DNA from 4 places in the Comamonas aquatilis genome. Region 3 is predicted to be linked to each of the others. Evidence: predicted binding sites of a transcription regulator. Region 3 holds the regulator's gene; each other region holds the start of a gene.
The links. Region 3 encodes sigma-54, which starts transcription at its own class of promoters, with help from an activator protein. Its sites were predicted from a motif close to TGGCANGNAANCTGCTTT; they were not measured.
Positions count from the first base shown of each region.

Region 1: ACNAZA_RS00645 (ammonium transporter) is a predicted target of sigma-54. The motif match lies at 1,553-1,570, and genes of this name have one in related genera.
Region 2: ACNAZA_RS00530 (nitrate- and nitrite sensing domain-containing protein) is a predicted target of sigma-54. The motif match lies at 1,895-1,912, and genes of this name have one in related genera.
Region 4: ACNAZA_RS07870 ([protein-PII] uridylyltransferase) is a predicted target of sigma-54. The motif match lies at 1,344-1,361, and genes of this name have one in related genera.

Region 1 is NZ_CBCSIW010000001.1:156,249-159,959, forward strand. It holds gene ACNAZA_RS00640 (5'-nucleotidase) at 1-209, opposite strand, end outside; gene ACNAZA_RS00645 (ammonium transporter) at 280-1,482, opposite strand; gene gspF (type II secretion system inner membrane protein GspF) at 1,621-2,841, opposite strand; gene ACNAZA_RS00655 (glutathione S-transferase family protein) at 2,909-3,550, opposite strand; gene ACNAZA_RS00660 (helix-turn-helix transcriptional regulator) at 3,638-3,711, opposite strand, start outside.
Region 2 is NZ_CBCSIW010000001.1:123,639-127,349, forward strand. It holds gene ACNAZA_RS00510 (hypothetical protein) at 1-46, shown strand, start outside; gene ACNAZA_RS00515 (ribosomal maturation YjgA family protein) at 84-497, shown strand; gene ACNAZA_RS00520 (PH domain-containing protein) at 585-962, shown strand; gene ACNAZA_RS00525 (glutathione S-transferase family protein) at 1,127-1,744, opposite strand; gene ACNAZA_RS00530 (nitrate- and nitrite sensing domain-containing protein) at 1,950-3,242, shown strand; gene ACNAZA_RS00535 (CmpA/NrtA family ABC transporter substrate-binding protein) at 3,513-3,711, shown strand, end outside.
Region 3 is NZ_CBCSIW010000021.1:53,060-56,770, reverse strand. It holds gene lptA (lipopolysaccharide transport periplasmic protein LptA) at 1-485, shown strand, start outside; gene lptB (LPS export ABC transporter ATP-binding protein) at 482-1,258, shown strand; gene ACNAZA_RS18830 (RNA polymerase factor sigma-54) at 1,356-2,957, shown strand; gene ACNAZA_RS18825 (aspartyl/asparaginyl beta-hydroxylase domain-containing protein) at 3,040-3,711, opposite strand, start outside.
Region 4 is NZ_CBCSIW010000004.1:209,915-213,625, reverse strand. It holds gene purL (phosphoribosylformylglycinamidine synthase) at 1-309, opposite strand, end outside; gene map (type I methionyl aminopeptidase) at 484-1,296, shown strand; gene ACNAZA_RS07870 ([protein-PII] uridylyltransferase) at 1,471-3,711, shown strand, end outside.

The DNA of each region.
Region 1 (3,711 bases), on a different contig from region 3:
CGCTGCTGGGCCTCGGTGTTGAATGCCAGCAGCTTCTTGACCAGGGAGAAGGCCACGCCGGGCGCGGCAGGCACATCGAGGCGCTCGCGCTGTAGCTTCAGATAGGTGGCGGGGTTGCTGTTCTCGAACAGGCGGTTTTCTTCCTCGAAGTCAAACAGCGCGCGCGAGGAGATGGCGACGACGATCTTCTCGTCCAGGGTCAGGGCCATGGTGGTACAGCTTCCGGTAGGTGGGCAGACAGCTTCAGATGATACGCAGCCTGCTCCCGCCTTCTCTGTCTCACCAGTTGGCTTCGCGCTCCGGCGTGGCGCTGATGCGGTGTATGGAGAGATCGGCGCCGTCGAATTCCTGCTCCTGGTTCAGACGCAGGCCCAGCGTGGTCTTGAGCAGGCCGTAAACCAGAAAGCCGCCCGCCGTGGCCCAGGCCACGCCCATCAGCGTGCCTATGAGCTGGGCGCCAAGGTGCACGCCGCCCAGTCCGCCCAGGGCCTTGCTGCCGAAGATGCCGGCCGCAATGCCGCCCCAGGCGCCGCACAGGCCGTGCAGCGGCCACACGCCCAACACGTCGTCGATCTTCCAGCGGTTTTGCGTCAGCGTGAACATGATCACGAAGATGGCGCCGGCGGCCGCGCCCACGGTCAGTGCGCCCAGCGGGTGCATCAGATCCGAGCCGGCGCAGACGGCGACCAGGCCGGCCAGCGGGCCGTTGTGCACAAAGCCCGGGTCGTTCTTGCCCACGGCCAAGGCCGCCAGCGTGCCGCCGACCATGGCCATCAGCGAATTGACGGCGACCAGGCCCGAAATCTTGTCCAGGGTCTGGGCGCTCATGACGTTGAAGCCGAACCAGCCTACGGTCAGAATCCAGGCGCCCAGAGCCAGAAACGGAATGCTCGATGGCGGGGTGGCGGCAATGGCCCCATCGCGGCGGTAGCGGTTGCTGCGCGGGCCCAGCAGCAACACAGCGCCCAGGGCAATCCAGCCGCCCACGGCATGGACGACCACGCTGCCGGCGAAATCGTGAAACTCGGCACCGGTCAGCGCCTTGATCCAGGCCTGTACGCCGAAATGCTGATTCCAGACAATGCCTTCGAAGAAGGGGTAGATCAGGCCGACGATGACGGCGGTGGCGATCAGCTGCGGCCAGAATTTGGCGCGCTCGGCAATGCCGCCCGAGATGATGGCCGGTATGGCGGCGGCAAAAGTCAGCAGAAAGAAGAATTTGACCAGTGCATAGCCGTTGAACGCCGCCAGCTGCTCGGCGCCCACGAAAAAGTGCGTGCCATAAGCCACGCCGTAGCCGACCATGAAATAGACCACGGTGGAGACCGAGAAGTCCACCAGGATCTTGACCAGTGCATTGACCTGGTTCTTGCGCCGCACGGTGCCGAGCTCCAGAAATGCGAAACCCGCGTGCATGGCCAGGACCATGACTGCGCCCATCAAAATGAACAGGGCATCAGCGCCCTGTTTTAGTGCTTCCATGAAAACGCTCCAGCTGAAGTTTGCTAGTTATTGGTGCAGCATTGCGTGGAAAAAACGCAATGCACCAAAAAAAGCAAAAATCGCGCCATGCTGAAGTGAGTGGTAGCTCTGAATGGTGCGCGCGCCACTCTGGGGCGCTTATTTCACAAACTGGTTGAGCTGAATGATGGGCATCAGCACGGCCAGCACGATGAGCATGACGATCAGGCCCATGGCCACGATGAGCAGGGGCTCCAGTATGGTGGCCAGATGCATGGCCCGGCGCTGTACTTCCGTGGAGAGCTGGGTGGCCGCGCGCTGCAGCATCAGCGGCAACTGGCCGGTCTGCTCGCCCAGGCGTGCAAACATGGCCACCAGCCCGGGAAAGCGCTTTTTCTGCGCCAGAGCAGAGGCCAGGGGCGCACCTTCGCGCACCATGGCCAGCGCATCGAGCGCATCGGCGCGCAGGGCGCGGTTGTTCAGGGTTTCGGCTGCGGCCTGCAAGGCCTTGAGAATCGGCACGCCCGCCTTGGCTAGCATGGCCAGCGTGCCGGCAAAGCGGGCGGCGTTATAGCTGCGCGCAAGGCGGCCTATCAGCGGGATATGCAGCCACTGGGCATCAAATCGTTCGCGAAATACCTCGTTCCTGAGCGCGATGCGAAAGCCTATGCCCGCCAGCACCAGCAGCGTCAGCATGGCCCAGCCATAGCTGCGCACAAAGCTGCTCAAGGAAAGCATGACCACGGTGAGAAACGGCAATGCCCGCTTGGTGCCGGCGAAAACGCTGGCCACCTGGGGTACCACATAGCTGACTAGAAACAGCACGATGACGATGGCCACCAGGGTGACGATGGCCGGATACAGCGATGCGCCGATCAGCTTGGACTGCAGCGCCTGGCGCGATTCCAGATCGTCGGCCAGGCTTTCCAGTACCGTACCCAGGCTGCCGCTGGCCTCGCCCGCGCCGATCACGGCGCAGAAAATATCGGAGAACTCGCGCGGATGCTGACCCAGCGCCCGCGCAAAAGTGGAGCCTGCATTGACTTCGGCCCGCAGCGAGGCCATCAACTGGTGCAGTCGCTTGTCGTCAGCCTCTTCCGTCAAGGCCGCCAGCGCACGCTCTATGGGCAGGCCGGAGCTGACCAGACCCGAGAGCTGCCGAGTCCAGACCGCCAGCGAGGTGGAGTTGAGTACGGGACGGCTGAACCAGTTCGAGGTCGATGGGCCTTGTGCATTGCCCGAGCCCACGGGCTCCACCAGCAGCGGAATCAGTGCCTGGGTACGCAACTGGTTGCGCGCTGCGCGGGTATTGTCGGCTTCCAGAGTGCCCTTGCGGGTCTGGCCCTGGGCATCCAGGGCTTCAAAGGTGAAGGCGGGCATCAGTCAATGGCGTGAATACAGCGGCCTTAGGCCACAAGCCGATGATTGTGCCCGAAGCCTGTGACACTCAGACCAGTTGCTCCAGCGGGCCGTCGAGTGCATCGGCGCGGGCGGAGGCCGGGCGTGCCAGCAGCGGCAGCGCATAGGCGCTGAACTCCGGCAGCGCGGGCAGCGTGCCCTGCTGCATGCTCCAGCCCAGATAGCTGGCAAGGTAGAGGTCTGCCGCCGTGAAGTGCGTGCCGCAGACATATTGCTTGCCGCGCACGGCGTGCAGCAAGGTGGCGACTACATCTTCAAAGCGCCCAAAACCTGCAGCCACCGCCTGCTGGGGCGTTTGCCCGTTCAACCAGCCTTCAGTCTTGGCGGTGGAGACCGCCTCCACCGGCCCGGCAACGAAGAACAGCCAGCGCAGATAGCTGCCGCGCTCGGGGCTTCCCATGGCCGGAGCCAGCTGTTTTTCGGGATAAAGCTCGGCCAGATAGGCGAGTATGGCCCCGGTTTCGGTGATGACGGTGTCGCCATGCTGCAGCGCCGGAACCTTGCCCATGGGGTTGATGGCCAGATACTGCGCAGACTTCATGGGCGGGCCGTAGTCCAGCGTGATGGTTTCGTACTCGGCATCGCACTCCTGCAGCATCCAGTGCACCATGCGAGCGCGGGACATGGGGTTGCTGTAGAAGCGCAGCTTGGGGGCAGAGGTTGGGGACATTGCAGTTCTTCCTGTTGGCATGGCAAACGCGCCATGGGTGCAATGTAGGAAGAGAAGCTGACAGTTTCTGTCAGCAGAGCACGGCACTCAGTCCAGGGTGCAGCCGGTTTCGTCCAGCCAGCGCTGTATCAAGGCCTGACGTCGCTGTGGGTAGCGTTCTC
Region 2 (3,711 bases), on a different contig from region 3:
TCAAGAGGTTGCTGAAGCCAAGCTTCCCAGAAAGAAATTCAATTGAAGATTGACGGCGCGTTTATGTGGTTTTCGAGTTGTCCATGAGTAGACGTAGTCGATTTGCTTTGAGCTTTCTAGCGGCGCTGGTTATCGCCATCGGACTTGCCTCTCGTCGGGGCTGGCTGCCGTTCCCGGCGGTGCTGGGCAACTACCCGGGCGATGCGCTGTGGGCCTGGGTCGTGTTCCTGTGCGTGGCCTGGGTCAAGCCATCCATGACGCGGTGGCGTTTGGTCGGCCTCTCTCTGCTGATCGCTTTTGCCATCGAGTTTCTGCAGCTCTATCAGGCGCCCTGGATGCAGGCGCTGCGCGCCAACAAGCTGGCGTATCTGGTGCTGGGCAATGGCTTTGATCCGCTGGACTTGGCGGCCTATGTGGTCGGCATAGGCTGGGGCGCGCTGGTGGATGCCTGCTGGCCCTGGCGCCGTGTGGCACAAGCGCAAGACTTGAACGCTTGAGCCGCGTGGGCGTGATGCGCTGCGGGGCTGCTGCGTACGCTGTTTAGAATCGGCCTGTCATACAACACAGGGATTGAGGTAACTGCCATGGGATTGCTGGACGGTATGTTGGGTAACGCATCCAAGATGGATGCGGGCAAGATTCAAGCGGAGTTTGCGCAGATTCTGGCGCCGGGCGAGAGGGTGGAGCATGCGTACCAACTGATCCGCGACTACTTCGTCTTTACCGACAAGCGCCTGGTGCTGGTGGACAAGCAGGGCATCACCGGCAGCAAGGTGGATTACCACTCCGTGCCCTACAAAAGCATTACCCACTTCAGCGTGGAGACCGGCGGAACCTTCGATCTGGATGCCGAACTGAAGATCTGGATTTCCGGCATGGCGACGCCTGTGCAAAAGCAATTCAACAAGAAACTGAGCATTTACGAAGTGCAGTCGATTCTGGCCAGCTATGTGCTGAAGTGAGTTGACAGAGTTGATCGCCGTGCATGTCTGGGGCAACAAGCCTTTGCCGCTGGTTGGCTTAGGGGGATGAGTCAGCCCGGCAGTTCAAACCCCGTTACCGCACCCTGCCCTGTCTGGGGTCAGGGGAAGTCCGGTTCAGTGCGGATGGAGAGCGCCACGCCTTTTCACGGCAGCTTCTGCACCGAAGCCCTGGCGCGCATACGCTCGGAATGGGCTGCCACGCGGGGGAAGTCGGCAATGTCCACGCCATCACCTTTAAGCCAACTGGCCAAGATGTACAGATAGCCATCGGCCACGGTGAATTGCTCGCCCATCACCCAGGGCTTGTCGCCCAGGTAGTGCTTCTCGATTACGGAAAAGCATTCGTACATATTCTGCTGCACCTTGGCGCGCATGGCGGCCTGAGCGGCTTCATCGTCGGCCCAGCGCGATGCCCGCATGCGGTGGGCGTGGGCAACATGCACGGTGGAGGCCAGATAGGCATTGAAATCCTGCATCTGAGCCAACGCGAAGGCATCGTCCAGCGGTGCCAGAGCGGCTTGCGGATAGGTCTGCGCCACATACAGAAGCAGCGCAGGAACCTCGGTCAGCACGCCTCTTTCGGTGACCAGCGCAGGCACGCGGCCCTTGGGATTGAGGGTCAGGTATTCGGGGCTGCGCTGCTCATGGTCGGAAAAGCTCAGCGTCTTGAGCGTGAACTGCGCGTCGGCTTCGTAGAGCGCAATCAGCACGACCTGAGCGCAGGTGCCGGCAGCATAGTACAGCGTGAGTGGGGTTGCCAAGGTCGGTCTCCAGAAATGAGGTGCCTGCCAGTGTAGGGCGCGCGCCGGTCTGCAGCCGCGGCCTGAATTCCCTGAAGGTGAGCGTTCATCCTGCTTGCCGATTGGCAGTCGCCCTGCATTGGTGTAACAAGGTCGTTCGCTGGCCTGAGGTGGCATGAAATGTGCTGTTCGTTTCAGGTATCAGCATGACAACAAGCATTACCCCATGAAAACCCCTCTGCACTACCTGGTTGCGGCAAGGCAAAACGAAATTGCCGAGCTGGAGCAGCTCGGCAGCGCTTGCGCCCTGGTCAGTCGCATGTCGCAGCTGATACATGCTCTGCAAAAAGAGCGGGGCCTGTCCAATATCTTTCTGGCCAGCGAGGGCTCGCAGGGCCGGGAGGAACTGGATCAGCACCAGCCTTGGGTGCAGCAGGCGATCACCGAGCTCAGTGCAACGCTGGAGGCCTTCAGCCTAGGCCTGTCCGGCGCGCATGGGGCGCGGCTTTTCAGTGCGATTGCCTATGCGCTGCAAGGGGTTGAGGCCTTGCCGCTGCTGCGGGCCCACCGGGATGGACAGCGGCTGACGCCCGAGGAAAGCACGCAGGCCTATATGCGCCTGGTTGCCGGCTGCCTGACCGTGGTATTCGAGGCGGCCGATAGCGCTTGCGATCCCGATATCTCCCGCACCCTGGTAGCCATGTTTCACTTCATGCAGGGCAAGGAGCTTACGGGCCAGGAGCGTGCCGCCGGTGCGGCCGCCTTTGCCAGCGGGGTGTGCAGCGCGGCACGCCAGCACCACTGGCTGCATCTGATTGAGTCTCAGGACAAGTGCTTTCAGGTATTTGCGGATTTTGCATCGCCGGCAGTGGCGGCCTGCTGGCAAACGCAAAACCAGTCCTGCGCGGATATGGCGGTGATCGAACGTTTGCGCCGTATTGCCTGCACCAGCCCGCCGGGCAGCACGCTGGACTGGGCGCTCAACAGCGTCTGGTTTGAAGCCTGCTCGCTGAGGCTGGATGCCATGCACCAAATTGAAGCCCTGCTGGCGCAGGAGCTGGAGAGCCTGTGCGATCAAAAGCTGGCGCTTGCCCGTACCAGTCTGTCTCAGCAGTTGCAGCGCTTGCAGTTGCCAGACGGTATGCCAGACCCGGCTCCAGGCCAGTCTGCGGATGGCATGCAGTTTTTCAACGAGCCTGCGCCTGGCATGCCCTGGCCCATGGACCTGGGCTGCGGGCCGCAGCTGGGGCGTTCCATTTTGTCTCTGGTGCAGGAGCAGGCGCAGCGCCTGCAGCTGATGCAGACGGAAATCGACAAGGCGAGAACCTCCTTGAAGGAGCGCAAGACGATTGAGCAGGCCAAGGGCGTGCTGATGAGCTACCGGCAGATGAGCGAGAGCGATGCCTACAAGCTCATACGCCAGACCGCCATGAACCAGAACCGACGCATGCTGGACGTGGCCGAGGCCGTATTGGCGACGGTGGAGTTGCTGCCTGCGGGAGTTGGCACCAAAGCGTAGCTCGATGGTGCAGATTCTCTGCTGCACCGCACCAAAGAAGGGCTGGCGAGGAGGTCGGCCCAGGGCTCTCCCTTTTGGCTGCGATGGGAAAAAGCTGGCATGAATTCTGCTTTGTCTTCTACATCAAGCAGGCCAAAGGCGGTCGGGCTTTAGCGTTATTACAAGTAGCTCAGGACAACGGCGTCCCTTTCTTCTCCGAACCGGGGAGGCAAGGACGCCGTTTTGTTTTGAGGTCCAGGTTTTCACCACGATTCTTGATGGAGTTTTCTCATGAGCAAGCGCCAATCGTCACCCGCTTTTACCCCCTGCGCGAGACCCACGGCCACGGGGCGCCGCGACTTCTTGCGCCTCAGTGCAGGCGCGGCATCGGGCGCTTTTCTCTATGGCGCTCTGGGCCACCATGGCGCCTGGGCTGCCGGCTCGGATGCCCCTGAAATCAAGGAAGTGAAGATAGGCTTTATCCCGCTGA
Region 3 (3,711 bases):
TGCGCGGTACGCAGCTGGATGTGCGCCAGGATGCCGAAGGCTTTCAGTACGGCGTGGTCAAGGCCGAGCCGGGCAAGCGTGCCTTCTTCCGCCAAAAACGCGACACCGAGCCCGGTCAGTCCGATGAGTTCATCGAAGGCGAGGGTGAGGTCATCGAGTACGACGGCAAGGCCGATATCGTCAAATTCATTCGCCGTGGCGAGATGCGCCGCTACCGTGGCGGTCAGCTCAGCGACCAGGTCACGGGCTCGGTCATCGTCTACAACAACATCACCGACGTCTATACCGTCGATGGTCAAAAGACCAGCGGCGGCCTGCCCAGCTCCTCCGTGGGCCAGGGCGGTCGGGTGCGCGCCATCATGGCGCCCAAGGACGGCACGCCCGGTGCCCAGCCCAAGCCGGCCCAGCCCAAGGCCGAGCCCTTGCGCCAGAGCATGACGCTGGGCGGTGAGAAAGCCAGCGACAAGGCAGGTGACAAGAAATGAGTCGTGACAGCACCCTGCGCAGCGGCGAAGCGGACAGCCGCCTGGAGGCCAGGCATCTGGCCAAGTCCTATGGCAGCCGCAAGGTGGTCAAGGACGTGTCTCTGTCCGTGCAAAAAGGCGAAGTCGTCGGCCTGTTGGGCCCCAACGGCGCGGGCAAGACCACCTCGTTTTACATGATCGTGGGTCTGGTGCGCAGTGATGGCGGCGAGATCTTCATCGACGGTCATTCCGTGGGCAATATGCCGATTCACCAGCGCTCGCGCCTGGGACTGTCCTATCTGCCGCAGGAAGCCTCGATTTTCCGCAAGCTCAGCGTGGAAGAAAACGTCCGCGCCGTGCTGGAGCTGCAAAAGGACGAGCAAGGCAAGCTGCTCTCCAAGGAAGAGATAGACAAGCGGCTGAACAATCTGCTCAAGGAATTGCGCGTGGAGCATCTGCGCCAGTCTCCTGCGCTGGCCCTGTCCGGGGGCGAACGCCGCCGGGTGGAAATCGCCCGCGCCCTGGCCACGCAGCCGCGCTTCATTTTGCTCGATGAGCCGTTTGCCGGTATCGACCCCATCGCGGTGATCGAAATCCAGCGCATCATCGGTTTCTTGAAAGAGCGCGGCATTGGCGTGCTGATTACCGACCACAACGTGCGCGAAACCCTGGGTATCTGTGACCACGCCTTCATCATCAGCGACGGCCATGTGCTGGCCGAAGGTACGCCAGAGCAGATTGTGGACAACGCCGATGTGCGCCGCGTCTACCTGGGCGAACACTTCCGCATGTGATGCGTGAGTTGACCTCCGCGCTCCCCCGTTTTCTGTGGCTGCTGTCCCTGCATCGGGGACATGCCGGGGGCGCTTGCACATCAAGGATGTTCAGTTGATGAAGCCGGGCCTGTCCTTACGCGTATCCCAGCATCTCTCGCTCACGCCGCAGCTGCAGCAGTCGATTCAGCTGCTGCAACTGTCCACGTTGGAGCTGGCGCAGGAAGTTGAACAGATGCTGGTGGACAACCCGTTTCTGGAGCGCGATGGCGACGACGCCGCCGATGTGCCGATGGATGCTCCTGCTATGGAAGCGGCTACCGCTGAATCCATGGGCACTTCAGATAACTACTCATCTGAATCTGAATATTCATCAGCGCAAACAGCTTCGGAAACCATAGCTGAGGCGCCGACCGCTGAAACTCCCGAGACGCTGGACTGGAGCGGCGACGGCGCCGACGGACAAGACGGGGAGTGGGGTGGCGAATCCAGCAGCGAATGGGATGGCCCCTCCTCGTCCGGCAGCCGCAAAAGCGATGGCGACGAGGAAACCGACGCCATCGACCTAGCACGCGAGCATGAGAGTCTGAGCGATTTTCTGCACCGCCAGGCGCTCAGCTTGCGTCTGAGTGCCGAAGACTGCGCAGCGCTGCGCTTTCTGATCGAATCGCTGAACGACGACGGTTATCTGGAAGAGCCGCTGGCAGATCTGGCCTATAGCCTGGCCTGTGACGACCTAGAAGAGCGCGAAGAGCTGGAGCAGCGCTTTGCCATGGCGCTCAAGCTGCTGCAAAGCCTGGAGCCCGTGGGCGTGGGCGCACGCGATCTGGCCGAATGCCTGCAGCTGCAGCTGCGCGATCTGATTCGTCTGGCCGAAGATGAGGGCACGACAGCAAAGCACTGGGATGTGCTGCAGCTGGCCCTGTCCATGTGCTGCCAGCCCATGGACTTGCTGGCACGACGCGATATGCGCAAGCTCTCCAGCCTATGCGGCGCGCGCGAGGAGGCTCTGCGCGAGGCCCTGGCCCTGATTGCGCGGCTGGAGCCGCGACCCGGCCGCCGCTTCGTGGATGTGGAACGCCATATCGTGGTGCCCGATGTGATCGTGCGCCCGGTGCGTGTCGGCTCGGGCCGGATGGAGTTTTCCGTTCGCCTCAACACCGAAGTCATGCCGCGGCTCAAGGTGCATGACATCTATGCCGGCGTGCTGCGCCGCCACAAGAACAGCGAAGGCCATGCGGCACTGCAGCAGCGGCTGCAGGAAGCGCGCTGGTTCATCAAGAACATCCAGCAGCGCTTTGACACCATCTTGCGGGTGTCGGAAGCGATTGTGGAGCGGCAGAAAAACTTCTTTGTGCATGGCGAGCTGGCCATGCGTCCGCTGGTGCTGCGCGATATTGCCGATGCCCTGGGCCTGCACGAATCCACCATCAGCCGCGTGACCACGGCCAAGTACATGGCCACACCCCAGGGCACGTTCGAGCTCAAGTACTTCTTCGGCTCGGGCCTGGGCACCGAGACCGGCGGCAGCGCCTCCAGCACCGCCGTGCGGGCGTTGATCAAGCAGTTTGTGGACGCGGAAGACACGAAAAAACCGCTGTCGGACGCCAAGCTGGCCGATATGCTCAAGGAGCAAGGCATTGAATGCGCCCGCCGCACCGTGGCCAAGTACCGCGAGCAGCTGAAGATCCCGACCACCACGCTGCGCAAGGCGCTGTAAGCCACGCCCAACAAAAAAAGCCGCTGATGCCATGCTCAGCGGCTTTTTAATTTGGTGCGCAAAGCGCCTCAGGGGGTATCAATCAATTCGGTATCAACCACCAGATGAACAAAGCCAGCACGCCAATCATCAGCCCGAATTTGAGCACTTTGTAGAACGTGGGGTTCCAGCTGCGGAAGGCGCGGCGGTACTTGCCGGCGTAGAAGGAAATCTTGAACAGCTTGCTGATCATGCCGCGGGGATCGCCCTCGTTGTTGGGCGAGCTGGCGGCGGCCACCACGTTCTTACCCAGCCAGTGATTGAGCCACTGGGCAAAGCCGTTGGTCATGGGGCGCTCCACATCGCAAAACAACACGATGCGATTGCCTTCCGAGCGGTTCTCTGCCCAGTGCATATAGGTCTCGTCGAAGATCACGCCTTCGCCCTCGCGCCAGCTGTAGGGTGTGCCGTCCACTTCGATCATGCAGCGGTCGTCATTGGGTGCCAGCACGGCCAAGTGGTAGCGCAGCGAACCCGCATAGGGGTCGCGGTGCAGATTGAGCTTGGCGCCGGGCGGCAGCTCGGCAAACATGGCGGCCTTCACGCTGGGAATGGATTTGACCAGCGCCGTGGTCTTGGGGCACAGCTCCATGGCCGAGGGGTGGGCATCGCCATACCACTTCAGATAAAAGCGCTTCCAGCCGGTCTTGAAGAAGGAGTTGAAGCCTGCATCGTCATTGTTGGCGGCGGCCTTGATCTGCATGTTTTTTTGCAG
Region 4 (3,711 bases), on a different contig from region 3:
GCCGCAGTTGCGAGCGATGTCGGTGGCCTTGGACGCCCAAGGCGAGATCGTGCCCAGGCGGGGGGTGACGATGAAAGCCGCACCTTCCGCCGAGCCGACAAAGGGGTCGCCATAAGTCAAGAGCGCCGCGAGGCGCTCTTGCAGCTCGGGCGCAGGAGCGTCGGCTGATTCTGTAGCCACCAGATGCACAAAGCGCGCGCAAACGCCTGTGATTTTGGGGTGGATGGCGACCAGGTCGGTCAAAAGCTGTTGGGCGCGGAACGAGCTCAGGGCGTTTCCACCCTCAAACTGTGTCAGATGCAAGGTCACTTGGCGGCCTGTTTATGTGAAGGCTGGTGAAAGCGCCCCCGCTTTGCTCATGAAGAGGACAAAGCCAAGGCACTGTATCGGTGAGCCTCACATTTTACCGTCCCTCGGGCTAACCCCAGGCTCTCACATCCACAAGCCCTGCATGTTGCAGGCTGCAATGGGATAATTCCGGCCATGAGCATCACCTTGAAGACCCCCGAAGACATCGAGCGCATGCGCGTGGCAGGCCGCTTTGCTTCGGATGTGCTGGACTACATCACCCCTCACATCAAGCCCGGCATCACCACGCAGCAGATCGACGACCTGTGCGCCGAACGCATGGCCCAGCAAGGCACCAAGACCGCCTGCCTGGGTTACCAGCCGCCGGGCATGACGCCTTTCCCGGCCTATGTCTGCACCTCGGTCAACCATGTGGTCTGCCACGGCATTCCCAACGACAAGCCTTTGAAGAAGGGCGATATCGTCAATGTGGACGTGACCATCATCACCGACGACGGCTGGTTTGGCGACAACAGCCGCATGTTCATCATCGGCGAGGCCTCGATTGCCGCCAAGCGCCTGTGCCAGCTGACGTTTGAAGCCATGTGGAAGGGCGTGCAGCAGGTCAAGGCCGGCGCCACCCTGGGCGATGTCGGCCATGCCATCCAGACGTATGCCGAAGGCCACAACCTGTCCGTGGTGCGCGAGTACTGCGGCCACGGCATCGGCAAGGTGTTTCACGATGAGCCCCAGGTGCTGCACTACGGCCGCCCCGGCGAAGGCGTGCGACTGGAAGAAGGCATGGTCTTCACCATCGAACCCATGCTCAATCTGGGCAAGCGCGACATCAAGGCCATGCCCGACGGCTGGACCGTGGTCACCAAGGACCGCAGCCTGACCGCCCAATGGGAGCTGATGCTGGCCGTCACCAAGACTGGCTATGACGTGCTGACCTGGTCGGACGGCTCGCCCACGCCGCCGGACTTCATCACCGCCATCCGCACCTGAAGCCTGCTTGCAAGCAAGAACACATGCCGCACCTCCCCAAGGGAGTGCGGCATGTTTTTTGCATGGCTTTGGTGAATTCATCGGCACGGTTTCTAATGGGCGAGCACTGCATCGCTGGCCTGCACAATAGACGCTGCCTGCCTATGCCTTGTTGAACCGAATCCCCTGCTGCGCATGACCTCCCCTGCTTCCCACCCGACTCTTTCCCCTGACGAGCCTTCGCTGGAGCAGCTGCGCGAGCGCTATCGCGAAGACAAGGCCAGACAGATTGCACTGCTCAAGAACTCCGCGCTGGGCCGGCGCAGCGTGCGCGGGGTCTTGCACCATTTCAGTGAATTGGCCGACGGCCTGCTGCGCAAACTTTGGCAACGGGCCGATATTCCGGCGCAGGCCGCGCTGGTGGCGGTCGGTGGTTTTGGCCGTGCCCAGCTGTTTCCCTATTCGGATATCGATGTGCTGGTGCTGTTGCCCACCGAGCTGCAGCAGAGCGGAAACGAAGCGCTGACGCAGCGCATGGAGCAATTCATCAGCAGTTGCTGGGATGCGGGACTGGAGATCGGCTCCAGCGTGCGCAGCATAGAAGAGTGCTTGCAGGACGCCGCCGAGGATTTGACGCTGCAGACCGCCATGCTGGAATCGCGCCGCATCTGCGGCAATGCAGCGCTTTTTGACGACTACCAGAGCCGGTACCGGGCCCAGCTGGACCCTCAGGCCTTTGTGGAGAGCAAGCTGCTGGAGATGCGCCAGCGCCATGCCAAGCATGATTTCACGCCCTATGCGCTGGAGCCCAACTGCAAGGAATCGCCCGGCGGTCTGCGCGATCTGCACACCATGCTGTGGCTGGCCAAGGGCGCGGGCTTTGGCAACAGCTGGCGCGAACTGGCGGAAAAAGGCCTGATCACGCCGTTCGAAGAGCAGCAGCTCGATGCCAATGAAGCCCTGCTCAGCCTGATCCGTGCCCGCCTGCACGCCGTAGCGGGCCGCCACGAGGACCGGCTGGTGTTCGACTTGCAGACCACCGTGGCCGAGGCTTTTGGCTATAGCTCCACCACGCCCGAAGGCAAAAAGCTGGCCATGCGCGCCAGCGAGACGCTGATGCGCCACTACTACTGGGCGGCCAAGGCCGTGACCCAGCTGTGCCAAATTGTGCGCATGAGCATAGAGGAGCGACTCAACCCCAGCTCCTACGAGCCGATTGCCCTGAACGAGCGCTTTTACGAGAAGGCCGGCACCATCGAAGTCGCCAGCGACGATCTGTATGAACGCGAGCCGCATGCCATTCTTGAGACTTTTCTCATGTATGAGCACAACGAGGGCTTCACCGGACTGTCCTCGCGCACGCTGCGGGCGCTGTATGGCACGCGCGACCTGATGGATGCGGCCTTCAGGCGCGATCCGGTCAACCGCGCCACCTTCATGAAGATCTTGCAGCAGCCGCGCGGCATCACCCATGCCATGCGGCTGATGAACCAGACTTCGGTGCTGGGCCGCTATCTCTGGCCGTTTCGCCGCATCGTGGGCCAGATGCAACACGACCTGTTTCACGTCTACACGGTGGATCAGCACATTCTCATGGTGCTGCGCAATGTGAGGCGCTTTTTCATGGCCGAACATGCGCACGAGTATCCGTTTTGCTCCCAGCTGGCCGGCGGCTGGGACAAGCCCTGGATTCTGTATGTAGCCGCCCTGTTTCACGATATCGGCAAGGGCCGGGGTGGCGACCATTCCGTCATCGGCGCCGTCGAAGTCAAGCGTTTTTGCCGCGCCCATGGCATTGCCAAGGCCGATGCCGAGCTGATCGAATTTCTGGTGCGCGAGCATCTGACCATGAGCCAGGTGGCACAAAAACAGGACTTGTCCGATCCCGAAGTCATCAAGGCCTTTGCCGAACGCGTGGGCAATGAACGCCATCTCACGGCGCTGTACCTGCTGACCGTGGCCGATATCCGCGGCACCAGCCCCAAGGTCTGGAGCGCCTGGAAGGGCAAGCTGCTGGAGGACACCTACCGCCTGACGCTGCGCGTGCTGGGCGGCCGCGCACCCGATGCCGCCGCCGAAATTGAAGCCCGCAAGCGCGAGGCCCTGGTGCAGCTGGCGCTGTCGGCCCAGCCTTTCGAGTCGCATAAAAAACTCTGGGAAACGCTGGACGTGAGCTACTTCATGCGCCACGAGGCAGCCGATATTGCCTGGCACACCCGCCATATCTCGCGCCATGTGGGCTCGGACAAGCCCGTGGTGCGTGCCCGCCGCTCGCTGGCCGGCGAAGGCCTGCAGGTACTGGTCTATGCGCCAGACCAGGCCGATCTGTTTGCCCGCATCTGCGGCTATTTCGACCGCGCGGGCTTTTCCATTCTCGATGCCCGCGTGCACACGGCCCACAACGGCTACGCCCTCGACACCTTCCAGGTGATTGCC